DNA from 3 places in the Pseudomonas sp. GW821-FHT03A09 genome. Region 2 is predicted to be linked to each of the others. Evidence: predicted binding sites of a transcription regulator. Region 2 holds the regulator's gene; each other region holds the start of a gene.
The links. The regulator sigma-54, encoded in region 2, starts transcription at its own class of promoters, with help from an activator protein. The targets are predictions, from matches to a motif close to ANTGGCATNNANNTTGCTNT.
Positions count from the first base shown of each region.

Region 1: AC07V4_RS20275 (circularly permuted type 2 ATP-grasp protein) is a predicted target of sigma-54. The motif match lies at 2,273-2,292, and genes of this name have one in related genera.
Region 3: AC07V4_RS08865 (flagellar hook-length control protein FliK) is a predicted target of sigma-54. The motif match lies at 1,949-1,968, and genes of this name have one in related genera.

Region 1 is NZ_JBWKUX010000011.1:128,125-133,901, forward strand. Features, by position in the region: gene AC07V4_RS20270 (alpha-E domain-containing protein) at 1-821, opposite strand, end outside; gene AC07V4_RS20275 (circularly permuted type 2 ATP-grasp protein) at 824-2,233, opposite strand; gene AC07V4_RS20280 (hypothetical protein) at 2,518-2,700, shown strand; gene AC07V4_RS20285 (aminotransferase class I/II-fold pyridoxal phosphate-dependent enzyme) at 2,792-4,786, shown strand; gene AC07V4_RS20290 (transporter substrate-binding domain-containing protein) at 4,827-5,666, shown strand; gene AC07V4_RS20295 (ABC transporter permease) at 5,666-5,777, shown strand, end outside.
Region 2 is NZ_JBWKUX010000006.1:164,516-170,292, forward strand. Features, by position in the region: gene AC07V4_RS13355 (KpsF/GutQ family sugar-phosphate isomerase) at 1-381, shown strand, start outside; gene AC07V4_RS13360 (KdsC family phosphatase) at 382-906, shown strand; gene lptC (LPS export ABC transporter periplasmic protein LptC) at 915-1,487, shown strand; gene lptA (lipopolysaccharide transport periplasmic protein LptA) at 1,474-2,007, shown strand; gene lptB (LPS export ABC transporter ATP-binding protein) at 2,007-2,732, shown strand; gene AC07V4_RS13380 (RNA polymerase factor sigma-54) at 2,918-4,411, shown strand; gene hpf (ribosome hibernation-promoting factor, HPF/YfiA family) at 4,487-4,792, shown strand; gene ptsN (PTS IIA-like nitrogen regulatory protein PtsN) at 4,803-5,267, shown strand; gene rapZ (RNase adapter RapZ) at 5,270-5,777, shown strand, end outside.
Region 3 is NZ_JBWKUX010000004.1:214,350-220,126, forward strand. Features, by position in the region: gene fliL (flagellar basal body-associated protein FliL) at 1-352, opposite strand, end outside; gene AC07V4_RS08865 (flagellar hook-length control protein FliK) at 562-1,899, opposite strand; gene AC07V4_RS08870 (Hpt domain-containing protein) at 2,527-2,871, opposite strand; gene AC07V4_RS08875 (ATP-binding SpoIIE family protein phosphatase) at 2,902-4,620, opposite strand; gene AC07V4_RS08880 (STAS domain-containing protein) at 4,617-4,922, opposite strand; gene fliJ (flagellar export protein FliJ) at 5,104-5,553, opposite strand; gene fliI (flagellar protein export ATPase FliI) at 5,557-5,777, opposite strand, start outside.

The DNA.
Region 1 (5,777 bases), on a different contig from region 2:
TCGAATTCCGCCGCCAGGCGTTGCGCGGCGCGCCCATAACTGCCGGGCAGGTCCGCCAGGATATGGCTCAGTTCCTCGATGCAGGCATGCAATGAGCGTGGTACATCACTGCGCAGGAGCAACAGCTCCGACACCGAGCGGGCATTCAGCGCATTCGGGTATAGCTCGGTGTACGCCTCGAACGACGACAGCGCACGGAGCAAGGCGCTCCACTGGTAATACCCGCGTGCCGACAGGTCGCTGACTTCTTCGGACTCTTCACCAAACATCTCGTAGCGCGCATCCAGCAGGCGCAGGGTGTTGTCCGCGCGCTCGACAAAGGTGCCCAGGCGGATAAATCGATAGGCGTCATTGCGCATGATGGTGCCCGAGGTGGCGCCTCGGAACAGGTGCGAGCGTTGCTTGACCCAGTCACAGAAGTGGCTGATGCCGTGGCGCGCCAAGCCTCCTGTGGCGATGCTGCGCATTTCCAGCCAGGTGGCGTTGAGGTTTTCCCACATGTCGGCGGTGATGCGTCCGCGTACCGCATGGGCATTACCCCGGGCGGCGCGCAGGCAGTTGTAGATGCTGGCGGGGTTTTCTGCGTCAAGGGCGAAGAAGTGCAGCATGCGCTCGGCGTCCAACTGCTGGTGACGTTCGAGGTAGCTGTCCAGGGTGCCGCTGCTGAGCAACGACATCGCCAGTTCGTCCAGGCCATCGCTGCGCCCGGCCTGGGGCATCAGCGACAGCGAATAACTGACTTCCAGCATGCGTGCCAGGTTCTCGGCGCGCTCCAGGTAACGAGACATCCAGTACAGATCTGCGGCGGTTCTACTCAACATACTCAGCCCTCTACCACCCAGGTGTCCTTGGTTCCGCCGCCTTGCGACGAGTTGACGATCAACGAGCCTTCCTTCAATGCCACACGGGTCAAGCCACCCGGCACCAGGCGGGTTTCCTTGCCGGAGAGTACAAAGGGCCGCAGGTCGATATGCCGTGGCGCGATGCCGTTTTCGACAAAGGTGGGGCAGGTGGACAGGCTCAAGGTCGGTTGGGCGATGTACGCATGGGGACGCGCCTGGATACGTTGACGGAAGTCCTCAATCTCGGCCGCCGTGGACGCCGGGCCCACCAGCATGCCGTAGCCACCGGAGCCCTGGGTTTCCTTGACGACCAGTTCGGACAGGTTGGCCAACACGTGGGACAGCTCATCCGGCTTGCGGCATTGGAAGGTCGGTACGTTTTGCAGGATCGGTTCTTCATCCAGGTAGAAGCGGATCATTTCCGGCACATAGGGGTAGATCGACTTGTCATCGGCCACCCCGGTGCCAATCGCATTGGCCAACACCACATTGCCGGCACAGTACGCCGCGACCAGGCCGGGGACGCCGAGCATTGACTCCGGGTTGAACGCCTGGGGATCGAGGAATGCGTCGTCGATGCGCCGGTAGATCACGTCCACGGCCTTGGGCCCGTCGGTGGTGCGCATGAACACCTTGAGGTCGTGCACGAACAGGTCAGCGCCTTCCACCAGTTCCACGCCCATTTCCCGGGCCAGGAATGCGTGTTCGAAGAAGGCACTGTTGAAGCGCCCTGGGGTCAGCACCACGACATTGGGGTTGTCCAGGCGACTGGAGCTTTTCAAAGTCTTGAGCAGCAGGTTCGGGTAGTGGTCCACCGGCGCGATGCGCTGCTTGGCGAACACTTCCGGGAACAGGCGCATCATCATCTTGCGGTCTTCGAGCATGTAGCTCACGCCGCTGGGAGTACGCAGATTGTCTTCCAGCACGTAGTAGGTGCCATCGCCGTCGCGCACCAGGTCCACACCGGAGATATGGGAGTAAATGCCCCGGTGCAGATCCAGGCCGACCATGGCCTGCTGGTAACCCTCGTTGCCCAGCACCTGGTCCGCTGGAATGATTCCGGCCTTGATGATGCGCTGGTCGTGGTAGATATCGGCCAGGAACAGGTTCAGTGCGTTGACCCGCTGGATGCAGCCGCGTTCGATCACGCTCCATTCACTGGCGGGGATGCTGCGGGGGATGATGTCGAAGGGGATCAGGCGCTCGGTATCCTGCTCGTCGCCATAGAGGGTGAAGGTGATCCCGGCGCGATGGAACAACAGGTCGGCTTCGCGGCGCCTTTGGGCCAGCAATTCCGGGGGCGTATTGGCCAGCCAACGGGAGAAATCCTGATAGTGCGCACGGCACACGCCGTTAGCGTCATTCATTTCATCAAAGAAAGATCGAGCCATTCCAGTTCCTTGTCAGTGCAGAGGGACGCCCAGAGACATAAAGCAATGCGTGTGCCGAATACCCTGGTTTGTAGTGAGCGGGCTTGCCCCGCGCTGGCGTGCGCAGCGTTCCCGTTTTTTTTGGGGCAGCTACGCAGCCCAGCGCGGGGCAAGCCCGCTCACTACAAGGCATATATGCTCCGAATTGGTGCGCGAGTACGGGGCATCCCACAGGGGGAATCGCAAGGCGCTGCTATTCTTAATGTTCAGGTGGACAATCCTGGCGCTTGAAAGAGGAAGTGGTCATGTCTGAAGAAGAGGCCGACGAGGAGCTCAATGACCCGGGAAACGAAGATCCGGGCTCATTGATGGATGACGCGCAGGTGCCGCTCAAAGACCCGGATGAGTTGCGGTTTGTCGAGCCGGTTGCCAAGCCCTTAACGACCTCTTTGGCCGATAAACGACACCCCGGCAAACTTACCCATTGAACGACTGTTCAGTTTGAACTATGTTGACCGCATCCACCCGTTTGCACATGAACGGGTCAGCGCTTTTTCTTTTTGAACGAGAGGCTACGGCATGCGGTTTTCCCCCTTCGTTGAGCGAATTTCAGGGCAGGGCGTCGCTGCCTGGGACATCCATCACGCCGCGTTCCACGCCGCCAGCCAGGGCGAGGACATCATCATTCTTAGCGTCGGCGACCCCGATTTCGCCACGCCATCGTTCATCACCGATGCCGCCGTCGGCGCCCTGCGTGACGGTGATACGCACTACACCGAAATCCCCGGCCGCCAGCGTCTGCGCGAGGCGGTGGCGGCGCGTTACAGCAGCAGCCTGGCACGCAACCTGAGCGCCGAAAACGTCATCATCGTGCCCGGCGCGCAAAACGCCTTGTTCATCAGTTCCCTGTGCCTGCTGCAGGCTGGCGATGAAGTGCTGGTGCTCGATCCGATGTACGTCACCTACGAAGCCACGCTCAAGGCCAGCGGCGCGACCTTGGTGCGCGTGCCGTGCGCGCCGGAGTCCGGATTCCGCCTGGATGCCCAGGCACTCGCCGCCGCGATCACCCCGCGTACCCGTGCGATCTTTTTCTCCAACCCGAACAACCCCACCGGCGTGGTGCTGAACCCCCAGGAACTGCAAGCCATCGCCGACCTGGCCATCGCCCATGATTTGTGGGTGGTGGTCGATGAGGTCTATGAAAGCCTGGTGTTCGATGGCGAGTACCACAGCCTGGCCGCGCTGCCGGGCATGGCTGAGCGTTGCATCGTGATCGGTAGCCTGTCGAAATCCCACGCCATGACCGGCTGGCGCATCGGCTGGATCATCGCTGCGCCGCAGATGGTGGTCCACGCGGAAACCCTCGTGCTGAGCATGCTCTACGGTTTGCCTGGGTTTGTGATGGAGGCCGCCACGGCGGCAGTGCTGGCCCATGATGATGTGACCCAAGGCATGCGCGAGATCTATCGGCGGCGGCGGGACTTGGTGGTGGCCGGGCTGAGTGCCTGCCCGGGCATCAAGGTGCAGGCGCCACAAGCCGGCATGTTTGTGCTGGTGGATGTACGTGGCACCGGCCTCGACTCCCTGGATTTCGCCTGGCGCTTGTTTCGTGAAGCCGGCGTGTCGGTGCTTGATGCGGCGGCTTTCGGCGAACCCGCCCAAGGGTTTGTGCGCTTGTCATTCACCCTCGGCGAAGAGCGTCTGGGCGAAGCGTGTCGGCGCATCGCGGGGTTTGTCGCTCAGTTGGCCGGTGAGCCACGTGTCGTTGCGGCGGCGCCGGTCGAGGTCGCACCCGCAGCAGAAGCCCGGAAGATGATCGAAGTCATCGACCTGCATAAGCGCTTCGGCAACATCGAGGTACTCAAGGGCATTTCCCTCACCGCCCGCGAAGGTGACGTGATTTCGTTGATCGGCGCCAGCGGCTCGGGCAAAAGCACTTTGTTGCGGTGCATCAACATGCTTGAAGTGCCCGACCAGGGCAGCATTCATGTCGACGGCGAAAGCATCAAGCTGAATTACGGCATCCCCGGCGCACCGTTGGTGGCCGATGCCAAACAGCTGGTGCGTATTCGTTCGACCCTGGGCATGGTGTTCCAGAACTTCAACCTGTGGCCCCATCGCACCGTCCTGGAAAACCTTATCGAAGCGCCCACCCAGGTGCTGGGCGAAAGCCGCGCCGAGGCCACCGAGCGGGCCGAAGCCTTGCTTGACCGTGTGGGGCTCGCCGCCAAGCGCAATGAGTACCCGGCGTTTCTATCCGGTGGCCAACAGCAACGGGTGGCGATTGCCCGCGCGCTGGCCATGCGGCCCAAAGTCATGCTGTTCGACGAGCCTACCTCAGCCCTTGATCCGGAACTGGTGGGCGAGGTCTTGCGCGTCATCCGCTCGTTGGCCGAAGAAGGCCGCACCATGATCCTGGTCACCCATGAAATGGCCTTCGCCCGGGATGTGTCCTCCAAAGTGGCTTTTCTGCACCAAGGCATGATCGAGGAGGCCGGCTCGCCGGACTCGGTGTTTATCAACCCACGCAGTGAGCGTTGCCGGCAGTTCGTCAACGCGCATCAAACTCGCTAACTCCAATAAAAAGACGGGGCAAATCATGACATTCAAATCCATGGCAAGCTGGTTGGGCAGTGCAGTGTTGGTGGTGGCCGCAGGTTTCACTCAGGCAGCGGAAAAGCCCATTGTGTTCGCCGTGGCGGCCGAACCGTACCCGCCGTTCACCCTGAAAGGCGGCAACGGCCAGTGGTCGGGCTTTGAGGTGGACCTGATCCACAAGCTGTGTGAAGGCATGAAGGCCGAGTGTCAGATCAAGGAAGTGGCGTGGGACGGCATCATCCCCTCGTTGCTGGCGAAGAAAATCGACGTGATTTTTTCCTCGATGTCGGTCACCGATGAGCGCGAAAAACAGATCGCTTTCAGCCGTGCCTATTACGACTCGCTGATCGGCGTGGCAGGGCCGAAGGGCAGTGAAATCGAAGTGTCGCCAGCGGGCTTCAAGGGCAAGCTGATTGGTGTGCAGATCTCCACCGTCAGTGCCAATTACTTGAAAAAGTATTACGAGAACATCGCTGATCTTAAGTACTACGACACCCAGGAATCGGCCAACGCCGACTTGATCGCAGGGCGTATCGACTACATGGTCGCTGACGACACCGCCATCGCCATGATGATCAAAACCCCGGAAGCCCAAGGCCTGGCCCATATCGCCAGCGTGCCCTACGACCCGATCATCGGCCGTGGTGTCGGCGCCGGGTTACGCAAGGAAGACACTGCGCTCAAGGCCCGCCTCGATAAAGCCATCGGCGAACTGCTGGTCAGCAAGGACTATGACGACCTGTCCCAGCATTACTTCGGCCTGTCGGTGAGCCCGTGCAAACGCACTGACACGCCAGCGTTTGTCAGCAAGACCTGTGACAGTCCTTACCAGCAACTCGCCCAGAAGACCGAATAATGCTGGATCTCCTCAGCTTGGGTGAACAAGGATGGGGCAACGCGCTGCTTAAAGGGTTATGGATGACCCTGCAAATTTCCGCCGGCTCATTCGCCGTAGGCTTGTTGATCG
Region 2 (5,777 bases):
CTGAAAGTGGAAAACGTGATGCATGCCGGCGATGAACTGCCCCATGTCCAGCGCGGCACGCTGCTCAAGGACGCGCTGATGGAAATGACCCGCAAAGGCCTGGGCATGACCGTGATCCTGGAGACCGATGGACGCCTGGCCGGGGTCTTCACCGACGGCGACCTGCGCCGCACCCTGGACCGCACCATCGATATCCACACCGCGACCATCGATGCGGTGATGACGCCCCACGGCAAGACAGCTCGCCCTGAGATGCTGGCGGCCGAAGCCTTGAAGATCATGGAAGACCACAAGATCGGTGCACTGGTGGTGGTCGATAGCCACGACCGCCCGATTGGCGCATTGAACATGCACGACTTACTGCGTGCGGGAGTGATGTAAATGACCGACGATCTGTTGCAACGCGGTAAAAACATCAAATTGGCAATTTTCGACGTTGACGGCGTGCTGACCGACGGTCGCCTGTATTTCCTCGAAGATGGCAGCGAATTCAAGACCTTCAACACACTCGACGGCCAAGGCATCAAAATGTTGATGGCGGCGGGTGTGCAAACGGCGATTATCAGCGGTCGAAAGACACCGGTTGTGGAACGCCGCGCACAAAACCTGGGTATTCCTCACCTGTATCAGGGCCGCGAGGATAAACTAGTGGTTCTGGACGAGCTTCTTGGCCAACTGAACCTAAGCTATGAGCAGGTCGCCTACCTGGGCGATGACCTGCCCGACCTACCGGTCATTCGCCGGGTGGGCCTGGGCATGGCCGTCGCGAACGCCGCAGCTTTTGTGCGTGAACACGCCCACGGCATAACCACCGCACGTGGCGGTGAAGGTGCCGCCCGCGAGTTCTGCGAATTGATCCTGCGCGCCCAGGGCAGCCTTGAAGCGGCCCACGCCGCCTACCTATAGAGCGTTTTATGCTGAGCAAAAAGATTCGCAACTTCCTGTTATTCGGGGTCATCGCCGCGATCTTCCTCGCGGTGGGCTACTGGAATATCAGCCCGGAGCGCTTTCTCGACAAACCTGTCGTGCAGGTTGACGAAGGCGTCATCGACTATTACGCAACCAATGCCTACAGCGTGCAGTTCCTGCCTGATGGCAAGGTGCAGTACGAGATGACGGCCGACAAGGTCGAGCATTTGAAGGCCTCCGAGGTCACCTTGCTGACCAACCCGGACATGAACTTGTATCGGGGCACCGAGTTCCCATGGCATGTCACCAGCCTGCGTGGCGAAGTCAATCCCGATGGCACCCAGGTAGAACTGATTGACTCGGTACGCGTTGCGCGCACCGACGAGCAGAAGCGCGACACCATTATTACCAGCAGTCGCATGACCGTATTCCCACAACAGCAATATGCGCAGACCGAGCAAGACGTTAGAATCGACGGCGCTGGCGGTGTATCGACTGGCAAGGGAATGAAAGCGTATTTGAAAGAAAGCAGGATACACCTGCTATCGAACGTAAGAGGACAGTATGAGGCTCGTTAAAACCCTCCCTATTTTGCTCGGTCTGGGCGCAGCACTGGGAAGCGTGAGCGCCTGGGCTCTGCCGAACGATAGCCAGCAGCCGATCCATATCTCGGCTGACGATGCGCAGCTGGATGACAAGCAAGGCGTTGCCACCTACACCGGCGCCGTGATCATTACCCAGGGCTCGATGAAAATCACCGGTAATACGGTGACACTCACGCGCACCCCAGCTGGTGATATTGATGTCGTGACATCGGTAGGCAATCTGGCGTATTTCGAGCAGAAGCAGGCGCCTGCCGATACCGCCCCGATGAAGGGCTATGGCAAGACCATCCAGTATCACGCCCAGCAGAATCGTATCATCCTGATCGACCAGGCCAAGGTGCTCAGCCCCGATGGCAACTCCACGGAAGGTGAAAAAATCACCTATGACACCGTGAAGCAGATCGCTAACGCCGGTCGCGCCAATGGCAACAAGGTCACCGCACCTCGCCCGCGTGTCGACATGGTTATCCAGCCGAAGAAGAAGGCCGAGTAATGGCGACCCTGAAAGCCCAGCATCTGGCCAAGGCCTATAAAAGCCGTCAGGTCGTGCGCGACGTCAGCCTGTCGATCGACAGCGGCCAGATCGTCGGTTTGCTCGGCCCCAACGGTGCCGGCAAGACCACCTGCTTCTATATGATCGTCGGCCTGGTCCAGGCGGATCAGGGTCGTGTATTGATCGACGACCTCGACGTCAGCCACCAGCCTATGCACGGTCGTGCGCGGGCCGGTATCGGCTATCTTCCCCAAGAAGCATCGATCTTCCGCAAATTGTCGGTGGCCGACAACATCATGGCGATCCTCGAGACCCGCAAGGAACTCGACCGTGATGGCCGCCGCAAGGAGCTGGAAAGCCTGCTGCAAGAGTTCCATATCAACCACATTCGCGACAACCTCGGCATGAGCTTGTCCGGTGGTGAGCGTCGCCGGGTGGAAATCGCCCGCGCCCTGGCCACCGCGCCGAAGTTCATCCTGCTGGATGAACCCTTTGCTGGCGTCGACCCGATCTCGGTTGGCGACATCAAGCAGATCATCCATCACCTCAAGGCCAAGGGCATCGGCGTGCTGATCACCGATCACAACGTTCGCGAGACCCTCGATATCTGTGAAACCGCCTATATCGTCAACGATGGCCAACTGATCGCCGAAGGCGACGCCGAGACCATCCTGGCCAACGAACTGGTCAAGGAAGTGTACCTGGGCCACGAGTTCCGCCTGTAAGCACGGTGATGTCACGGCTGTTCGCCAAAGCGCGCGGGAGTCAATAAAAACCTCAGTTTTTTTATTGTTACCGCGCTCTAGGCAAAGCCCCCGATTTCAGGCATATAATTTGCTTATGTTTGGCGCTCACGCGCTCTGTCGTGGATGGCGCAATGCGCCGGCGAATAAGGTGTTAAGCCCCTGCCATGAAACCATCGCTAGTCCTGAGAATGGGCCAGCAGCTGACGATGACACCGCAGCTGCAACAGGCCATCCGCCTGCTCCAATTGTCGACCCTGGACCTGCAACAGGAAATCCAGGAGGCCCTGGAGTCGAACCCGATGCTCGAACGCCAGGAAGAAGGCGACGACTTCGATAATGCAGACCCGCTGGCCGACAACATCGAGCAAAAACCCAATTCCGACGTGCAGGAACCTTCCTATCAGGAAACCGCCCCTACGGTGGACAACCTTGAGGACGGCGAATGGAACGAACGCATTCCCAACGAACTTCCCGTGGACACCGCCTGGGAAGACGTCTACCAGACCAGCGCCAGCAGCCTGCCCAGCAATGACGATGACGAGTGGGACTTCACCACCCGTACGTCCGCCGGCGAGAGCCTGCAAAGCCATTTATTGTGGCAGTTGAACCTGGCGCCGATGTCCGACACCGATCGCCTGATCGCCGTCACGCTGATCGATTGCATCAACAACCAGGGCTACCTGGACGAAACCCTTGAGGAAATCCTCGAAGCGTTCGACCCCGAGCTGGATATCGAGCTGGATGAAATCGAGGCCGTTCTGCACCGTATTCAGCAGTTCGAGCCCGCCGGCATCGGCGCCCGCACCCTCGGCGAATGCCTGCTGCTGCAACTGCGCCAGTTGCCTGCCAAGACCCCCTGGCTCGCCGAGGCCCAGCGCCTGGTTACCGACTACATCGACCTGCTCGGCAGCCGCGACTACAGCCAGCTGATGCGCCGCATGAAACTCAAGGAAGATGACCTGCGCCATGTGATCGAACTGGTGCAGAGCCTCAACCCGCGCCCCGGCTCACAGATCGAGTCCAGCGAAGCCGAGTATGTCGTTCCCGATGTGATCGTCCGCAAAGACAACGAACGCTGGCTCGTCGAGTTGAACCAAGAGTCGGTGCCACGCCTGCGCGTCAACCCGCAATATGCCGGTTTTGTACGCCGCGCCGACACCAGCGCCGACAACACCTTTATGCGTAACCAGTTGCAGGAAGCGCGCTGGTTCATCAAGAGCCTGCAAAGCCGCAACGAAACCCTGATGAAAGTGGCCACCCAGATCGTCGAGCACCAGCGCGGCTTCCTGGAGTATGGCGACGAGGCGATGAAACCGCTTGTTCTGCACGATATCGCCGAAGCGGTGGGTATGCACGAATCGACGATCTCCCGGGTGACCACGCAAAAATTCATGCATACCCCACGAGGTATTTATGAGTTGAAATACTTTTTCTCCAGCCACGTCAGTACCTCCGAAGGCGGCGAATGCTCGTCCACGGCAATCCGCGCGATCATCAAAAAACTGGTTGCCGCGGAAAATCAGAAAAAGCCATTGAGTGACAGTAAGATCGCTGGTTTACTGGAGGCACAAGGCATTCAGGTCGCCCGTCGAACCGTCGCCAAGTACCGCGAGTCCCTCGGGATCGCGCCTTCCAGCGAGCGTAAGCGTTTGATGTGACGGGCGGGCCAAAGCGTTCCAGTGGCAGGCACCTTTGCCTGCCGCTTTATGCACTGGCAACGAAGGAGAAGCTGTATGCAAGTCAACATCAGTGGACACCAGCTGGAAGTCACCAAGCCCCTGCGTGAATACACCGAAAGCAAGCTGAACAAGCTTGCGGGGCATTTTGACAAGATCACCAACGTGCAGGTCATCATGGAGGTCGATAAGCTCAAGCAGAAAATCGAGGCCACCCTGCACGTACCGAATGCCAAGCTCGTTGCCAATGCGGAACATGAAGACATGTACGCGGCGATCGACTCGCTCTACGACAAGCTGGACCGCCAACTCATAAAGCATAAGGAAAAGAATCTGCACCTGATGCAAGGTACAGGTCGTTAACTCTCCCCCCATGATCCGACTTGAAACCATCCTGACCCCCGGCCGTTCCCTCGTGAACGTGCCGGGTGGCAGCAAGAAGAAAGCCCTCGAACAAATTGCCAACCTGATCGCACGCGAAGTGCCAGATCTGGAGATGCAAGATGTCTTCGACGCGCTGATTGCCCGTGAAAAACTTGGCTCCACCGGTTTTGGCAACGGCATCGCCATTCCTCACTGCCGACTCAAGGGCTGCGAAACACCCGTCAGCGCCCTGCTGCACCTGGAAGCTCCCATCGATTTCGACGCCATCGACGGCGCTCCGGTCGACCTGCTGTTCGTTCTGCTGGTCCCGCAAGCCGCCACCGATGCGCACCTGGAACTGCTTCGGCAGATCGCCAGCATGCTCGACCGCAAGGAAGTACGCGACAAACTGCGCAGTGCCAACAGCAATGAGGCGCTCTATCAGGTTGTCCTGGATGAACAAAACGGGCAGTAATCATGCGTTTGATCATCGTCAGCGGCCGTTCCGGCTCAGGTAAAAGCACTGCCCTCAACGTACTTGAGGACAACGGTTTCTATTGCATCGACAACCTGCCCGCCGGCCTGCTGCCTGAATTAGCGGAACGTGCATTGATCCACACCGAACTGGCGCAGCCGTTGGTGGCCGTATCGATTGATGCGCGTAACCTGCCAAGCCATCTCTCGCGGTTCCCGGAATTGCTGGAGGAAGTGCGGGCCAAGCATATTCATTGCGATGTGTTGTACCTGGATGCCGACGAAGAAACGCTGCTCAAGCGTTTCTCCGAAACCCGTCGACGCCACCCTCTGAGCAGCGCCCATCGCTCCTTGGCCGAAGCCATTGAGGACGAGACCTCGTTGCTGGGGCCGATCATCGACCTGGCCGACCTCAAGATCAATACCACCGACCTTAACCTGTACCAACTGCGCGACGCCATCAAGCTACGCCTGCTGAATCAGCCGGAACCAGGTACGGCATTTCTTGTGG
Region 3 (5,777 bases), on a different contig from region 2:
AGAACAGCATCACCAGGTTGTTGCGGATCACCGGCATGTGCACCTTGAGGGCATCCAGATCCGCCTGGTTACGCGCCAGCAAGGTGATACTCACCTGCAGGTAGCGTTGACGACCGTTCTGATTGAAGTTGGCGACAAAAGCCGGAAGCATCGGCTCGAAGATTGCCGGTTGCTTGACGTTAGTGGCGGTCTCGGCGGCGGGGGCCGGTTTGCTGGCACTGCTGTGCATGATGTACCAAGTGCCACCCACCGACGCGCCGATAGCCAGGACCAGGCCCAGCACAATCAACAGGATCAGCTTGAGCTTGCCTTTGCCTGCGGGTGGTGTTGCTGCGTCGTCGCTCTTCGCCATGCCAATAATCCGTCACTATTCGGGGATTCATAGATCTACGGAAAGGCAAGAGCAAGTGTTATGCCAGAGTTGTCTGGAAGAGCTGCACCACAAATCAAATGTGGGAGCTGGCTTGCCTGCGATAGCGGCGGGTCAGCTGGCATCTCTGCCACTGATACACCGCTATCGCAGGCAAGCCAGCTCCCACATGAACCGCGTTTAAACAGGGATCAGGCGTAGTAATCAACGGCGCTGGAGCCGATCACAGTAGAAGTCACCGGTGCCACCGCTTCAGCCACGTCGACATGACTGCCTTTGTCGCTACTGTCACTACGCCCATTACCGCCACTCACACCACGCGCCTGGTTCTGCTGCTGTTGCTGCTCCTGACCACGGGACTGGTCGGACACGTTCACATCCACCTGCCCCATGCCCTGCTGGGCAAACATCTCCCGCAAGCGGCCGGATTGGCTTTCCAGGGCTTCACGTACCACGGCATGGCCACTCATGAAGTTGACCTGGGCCTGCTGGTCCGCCGTCATGTTGACCTTGATATCCAGGCGCCCCAACTCGGCCGGCTGCAACTGGATCTCAGCCGACTTGAGATTGGCACTGGAGAGGTACATCACACGGTTGACCACTTCTTCGGTCCAGCCGCTCTGGTGCATGGCCAACGGCGCATTGGCAACCGGCGGCAAGGCATTCGCGGTTTTCGGCGTGGCGGCCTGGGTCAGCGCGGCCAGGCGGCTGGCGAAATCGTCGACGCGGGTATCGCTGCTGGCGTCTTTCAAATCCTTGAGACCGCTGTCGATCAGCCCACTGAAGGCCTTGTCGCCACCGTCGGTACTGTCTTTGGTGGACTGCTGATCAACCATATTGGCCAGGCCGGCGGCGAAGCTCTGCGCGGCGGTCGGCTGATCCTGGGTCGGCGCCGAGGTGGTTTTTTGCGGCGCCTGGCTGCTGGCCGATACATGCCCGCCCTGCTCCATCGCCAAACGTACGGTCGGCATCGAATCCAGCGGGTCGGCCGCTGGGTCGAAGGCCGGCTGCTTGGCGTCGTCGGTCGTCGCGACCGGCGCGGCAACGACCGGCTGGGCCTTGTCATCCTTGGACACGGCAGCGGGTGCTGGCGCTTCCACAGGAACCGGCACGACAACCGGCGTGACCGCAGCAATCACCGCCGGGTCAACGACAGGGTCGACCGCAGGCTGCTGCACTTGGGACGGGTCCGTGGGTTTACTGTCATCGTTGCTGGCACTGTCATCAGACTTGGCCGGCGGGTTGCCAGGCAAGGGATTGCCGCTATCGGCAACCGCTGGCTTGCTGGCGGCAGGCGTATCGTTGCTGCCCGCCGACTTGGCACTGGTGTCCGAAGGCTTGTCACGGCTGGATTTGATTGGGGTGTCGTCGACCTTCACCGTCGGCTTCGAGCCTTGGCTGGCGAACACTTGAGCAAAGCCAGGGCCCTTGTCCTGTGGGGCCGCAGCCGCTGCCGGAGGTGTAGCGGCGGGCGCTTGAGGCTTGGCTGCGGGGGCAGCCTGAAGGAGCGAATTGGGGGCGACTGGCATAGGTAAAGGTCTCCACTGCACAGGGGTCGGGGATGCAGTATGGGGAGATAGAGCAAGAGTTGGGCCAGCTCTTGGTTGGGATTGGTTTTATTGTGTATATATCCGTTATTTAGGTAACGGCGGCCGGCGGTTTCGCCCTTACGGCGGGTCACTTTCGAAAAGCGCGAAAGTAACCAAAGCGCTCTTACCCCAACGCTCGGTGTGCCCGGAATCCGACATTGATTTAGGGGGCCGCCGCCACGCGCCATCCATGGCGCGGGGCGGCTAAACCGGCATCCCTGCCGGTTTACCCCCCAAATCAATATCGAATTCCGGCCAGCGTGTTTAATGGGGCGCCTAAGATCAAAATCAAGATCAAAAACAAAGCCAGAGCCAGAGCCAGAGCCAGAGCAGAATCAGATCTGCTCTTCTGTGGGAGCTGGCTTGCCTGCGATGCAGACACCTCGGTGAATCAAGTACACCCAGCTGATGCCATCGCAGGCAAGCCAGCTCCCACATTTGACCGCGGTCGACAGCCAGGAAACCGGTCGGCTCCAAGGCCGCCGCGCTTTCACTTTTGATCTGAGGCGCCCCATCAAACACGCTGGCCGGAAGCAGCCGTTACCTAAGCAACGGATATGTACTCAATCAAAGCTGAAACCGCTGCCTCTCCGACTCATACAACGGACGGACCAACGCAAACTCATGGTCAATCTGATCCACCAGCGCGCCCAAATCCGCCGTGGAACCAATGGATTCGACCTCCAACCGCTGACACAATTGCGCCAACCGCACCGCCCCAAGGTTGCCGCTGCTGCCCTTGAAGCTATGGGCAATTCGCCCCAGTGCCTTGGCATCATCCCGCGCCTTGCGCAGCGCCTCGACGCGTTTCTGGGAATCGTCGAGAAAGGTGTCGAGCAACTTGGGGTACTCGCCCTCCATGACGTCCTGCAAACCCGACAACACTTCGGGGTCCAGATGAATCTCAGCCACTTGCTCGCTCCTTGATCAAGAATCGGCGGATTATGCCAGAGCCTTCCAGCAAAACTCCACGCAGACGCTGCGCCCACCGTCCGACCAGCGTACATCGCTGCTCAGTTGGCGCACCAGGCTCAAGCCGCGACCAGACAGACGGTCGGCATCCAGGGGCCGCGCCAGCACTTGCTCCACGTCGAAGCCCGGGCCGCTGTCTTCGATGCGCAACGTCATTCGGCCACCCATCGCGGTCGGCACCACCTGCATGTGCACCCGCACGTAACCATTGTCCAGTTGTGCCAGACGCTCATTGCGCTGACGGTAGTAGTCGGCAAACCCCTGGGCATTGCGCTTGAGTCGCGAGTCCAGGCCCAGTACGCCGTGTTCCAATGCGTTGGAGTACAGCTCAGCCATTACGCTGTAGAGCGCCCCGCTCTGCTCGCGCAGCCCCTGGATCTCCAGCAACAACTGCAGCAGATAGGGCAACGGGTTGTAGCACTTGAGGGGCTGGGCACGGAATTCGAAACTCACCGACCAGTCCAGCGGGCACGACTGACCGCTGTCAGCGTACATGGGCTCGGCCGCACGCAACGGCTGACCGGACTGCAAGGTGATTTCCACCATGCTGACGTCATCCCGCGCTTCACCACGAAAGGCCGCCAGGGCCTGCTCGATGTCTTCGAACAGGCGGTCGGGCTCACGGTTGGCGGCGAATACCTGCTGCAAGCGTTCGGCACCAAACAATTGATCATTGGCGTCAGCAGTATCCAGCACGCCATCGGAAAGCAAAAACACCCGGTCCCCCAGGGCCATGGGCCAGACTTCAGTGCTGTCATCAAACGCTTCCGCCGACAGCACACCCAACGGCAGATGCCGTGACATCAACGGCGTACGCTTGCCCGTAGCCACCTCATGCACATAGCCCTCCGGCATGCCGCCATTCCACACCTCCACTGCACGCCGCTGGGCGCTCAGGCATAACAGGGTGGCGCAGCAAAACATGTCCACCGGCAGGATGCGCTTGAGCTTGGCATTCATCTCCCGCAGGGTCTGCGCCAGGCCATACCCCTTGGCGGTCATGCCATAGAACACTTCCGCCAGGGGCATGGCGCCGATGGCGGCAGGCAGGCCATGCCCGGTGAAATCGCCGAGCAGCACGTGCATGTCACCTGACGGTGTGTACGCCGCCAGCAACAGGTCACCGTTGAACAGCGCATAGGGTGATTGCAGGTAACGAATATTCGGGGCAGCGTTGATACAGCCGGAGTGGGCGACCTTGTCGAACACCGCCTTGGCCGCCCGCTGTTCGTGCAACAGGTAGTCATGGTGCCTGGCGATCTGGTCGCGCTGCTGCAACACCGTGGCTTGCAGGCGGCGCAAGCGGTCCATGGCGTTGATCTTCGCCGCCAGGATCAAGGGGTTGTAGGGCTTGGGCAAGAAATCGTCGCCACCGGCATCCAGGCATTGGGCCAACGCCTCACTCTCGCGCAACGAAGTGAGGAAGATAATCGGCACCAGCGCTTCACCTGCCAACCGCTTGATCTGTCGGGCCGCCTCCAGGCCATCCATTACCGGCATCAGCGCATCCATCAGCACCAGTTGCGGGCGCTCATGGGCGAAGACTTCGACGGCTTGCGCACCGTTGGTAGCCGTCAATACTTGATGCCCCTGGCGCCGCACGATGGTCGACAACAACAGCAGGTCGGCGGCGCTGTCTTCGGCGATGAGGACCGTCAGCGGCTCAAGGACGGGGGCCAGGACGTTCAACTGATATCGAACAGTTTGTCGAAATTGGAGATGGCGAGGATCTTGCGCACATCGGAATTGCTGTTGATCACCTGGACTTCCGAGTCATCGCCACCGGCATGATCCCTGAGCAGCAACAGCATCCCCAAGGCCGAACTGTCCATATAGGTAGTTTCTTTCAAGTCGACGACATACAGCTCAGGCACCTTGTAGAAACGCTCGTAGGCATCCCGGAACGTCTGGTGGCTGCCGAAATCGAACCGGCCCTTGATCGCGATCGTTAACTTCTTCCCATCCAGGGACACTTCTGATTCGACTGACATGTGACAGCTCCTTGTCATTGGCAATGAGACAAGGTTTAGCAGTTGAACCGGATCTGAGCAACACAACCCGTCAAATGTGGGAGCCGGGCTTGCCCGCGATGCAGGCACCTAGGTGCATCAGTTAAATCGCAGTGATGCAATCGCAGGCAAGCCAGCTCCCACAAAAACCAGCTCGCACATTTTAGTACTGCGATTGGCGCGGGAGGCGCTGGGACAGCTCGTCGAGCAGCTTCTGCTCGCGCTTGTCTTCAATGGCCCGCGCTTCGTCGATGTAGCGCTGCACCAGTTTGCGCAAGCCTTCGACCCGGGCGAACGCCGCTTGCCAGCTCTCACGGGCTTTATCGAGGTTGTTCTGGTGCCAGGCCAGGCTCTGGCGCTGCTGGCCGACCGCCGTTTCCAGCTGGTTGAGGAAACCCTGATAGCCCATCAGCCACTGGCCGGACACGCCCTGGCTGCCGCGCTCGATCCACTGCTGCTGGTACTCGCCGCGAAAACGCTCCAGGTCGCCCAGTTTGCTTTCCGCGAGACGCACCTGGCCCTGGAAATACCCCAGACGCTGGACGGCGGTCTTTTCGGCCTTTTCGGCCATGTCCACCACCGGGGCCAGACGTGAAGAGCGGGTGCTGGCCATGGCTTAGCCGCCTGGCGCCGGGGCGAAGATCGAACCCAGGTGCGCTTCGCTTTCGCCCATGCTGATTTTGTCGTTGAGCCCCTGGCGCAGGTAAGTCACCAGTTGCGGTTGCAAGGCGATGGCCAGGTCGGTCTCACGATCGCCACCGGCCACATAGGCGCCGACGCTGATCAGGTCGCGGCTCTGTTGATAGCGCGACCACAGCTGCTTGAAGTGCTGCGCAC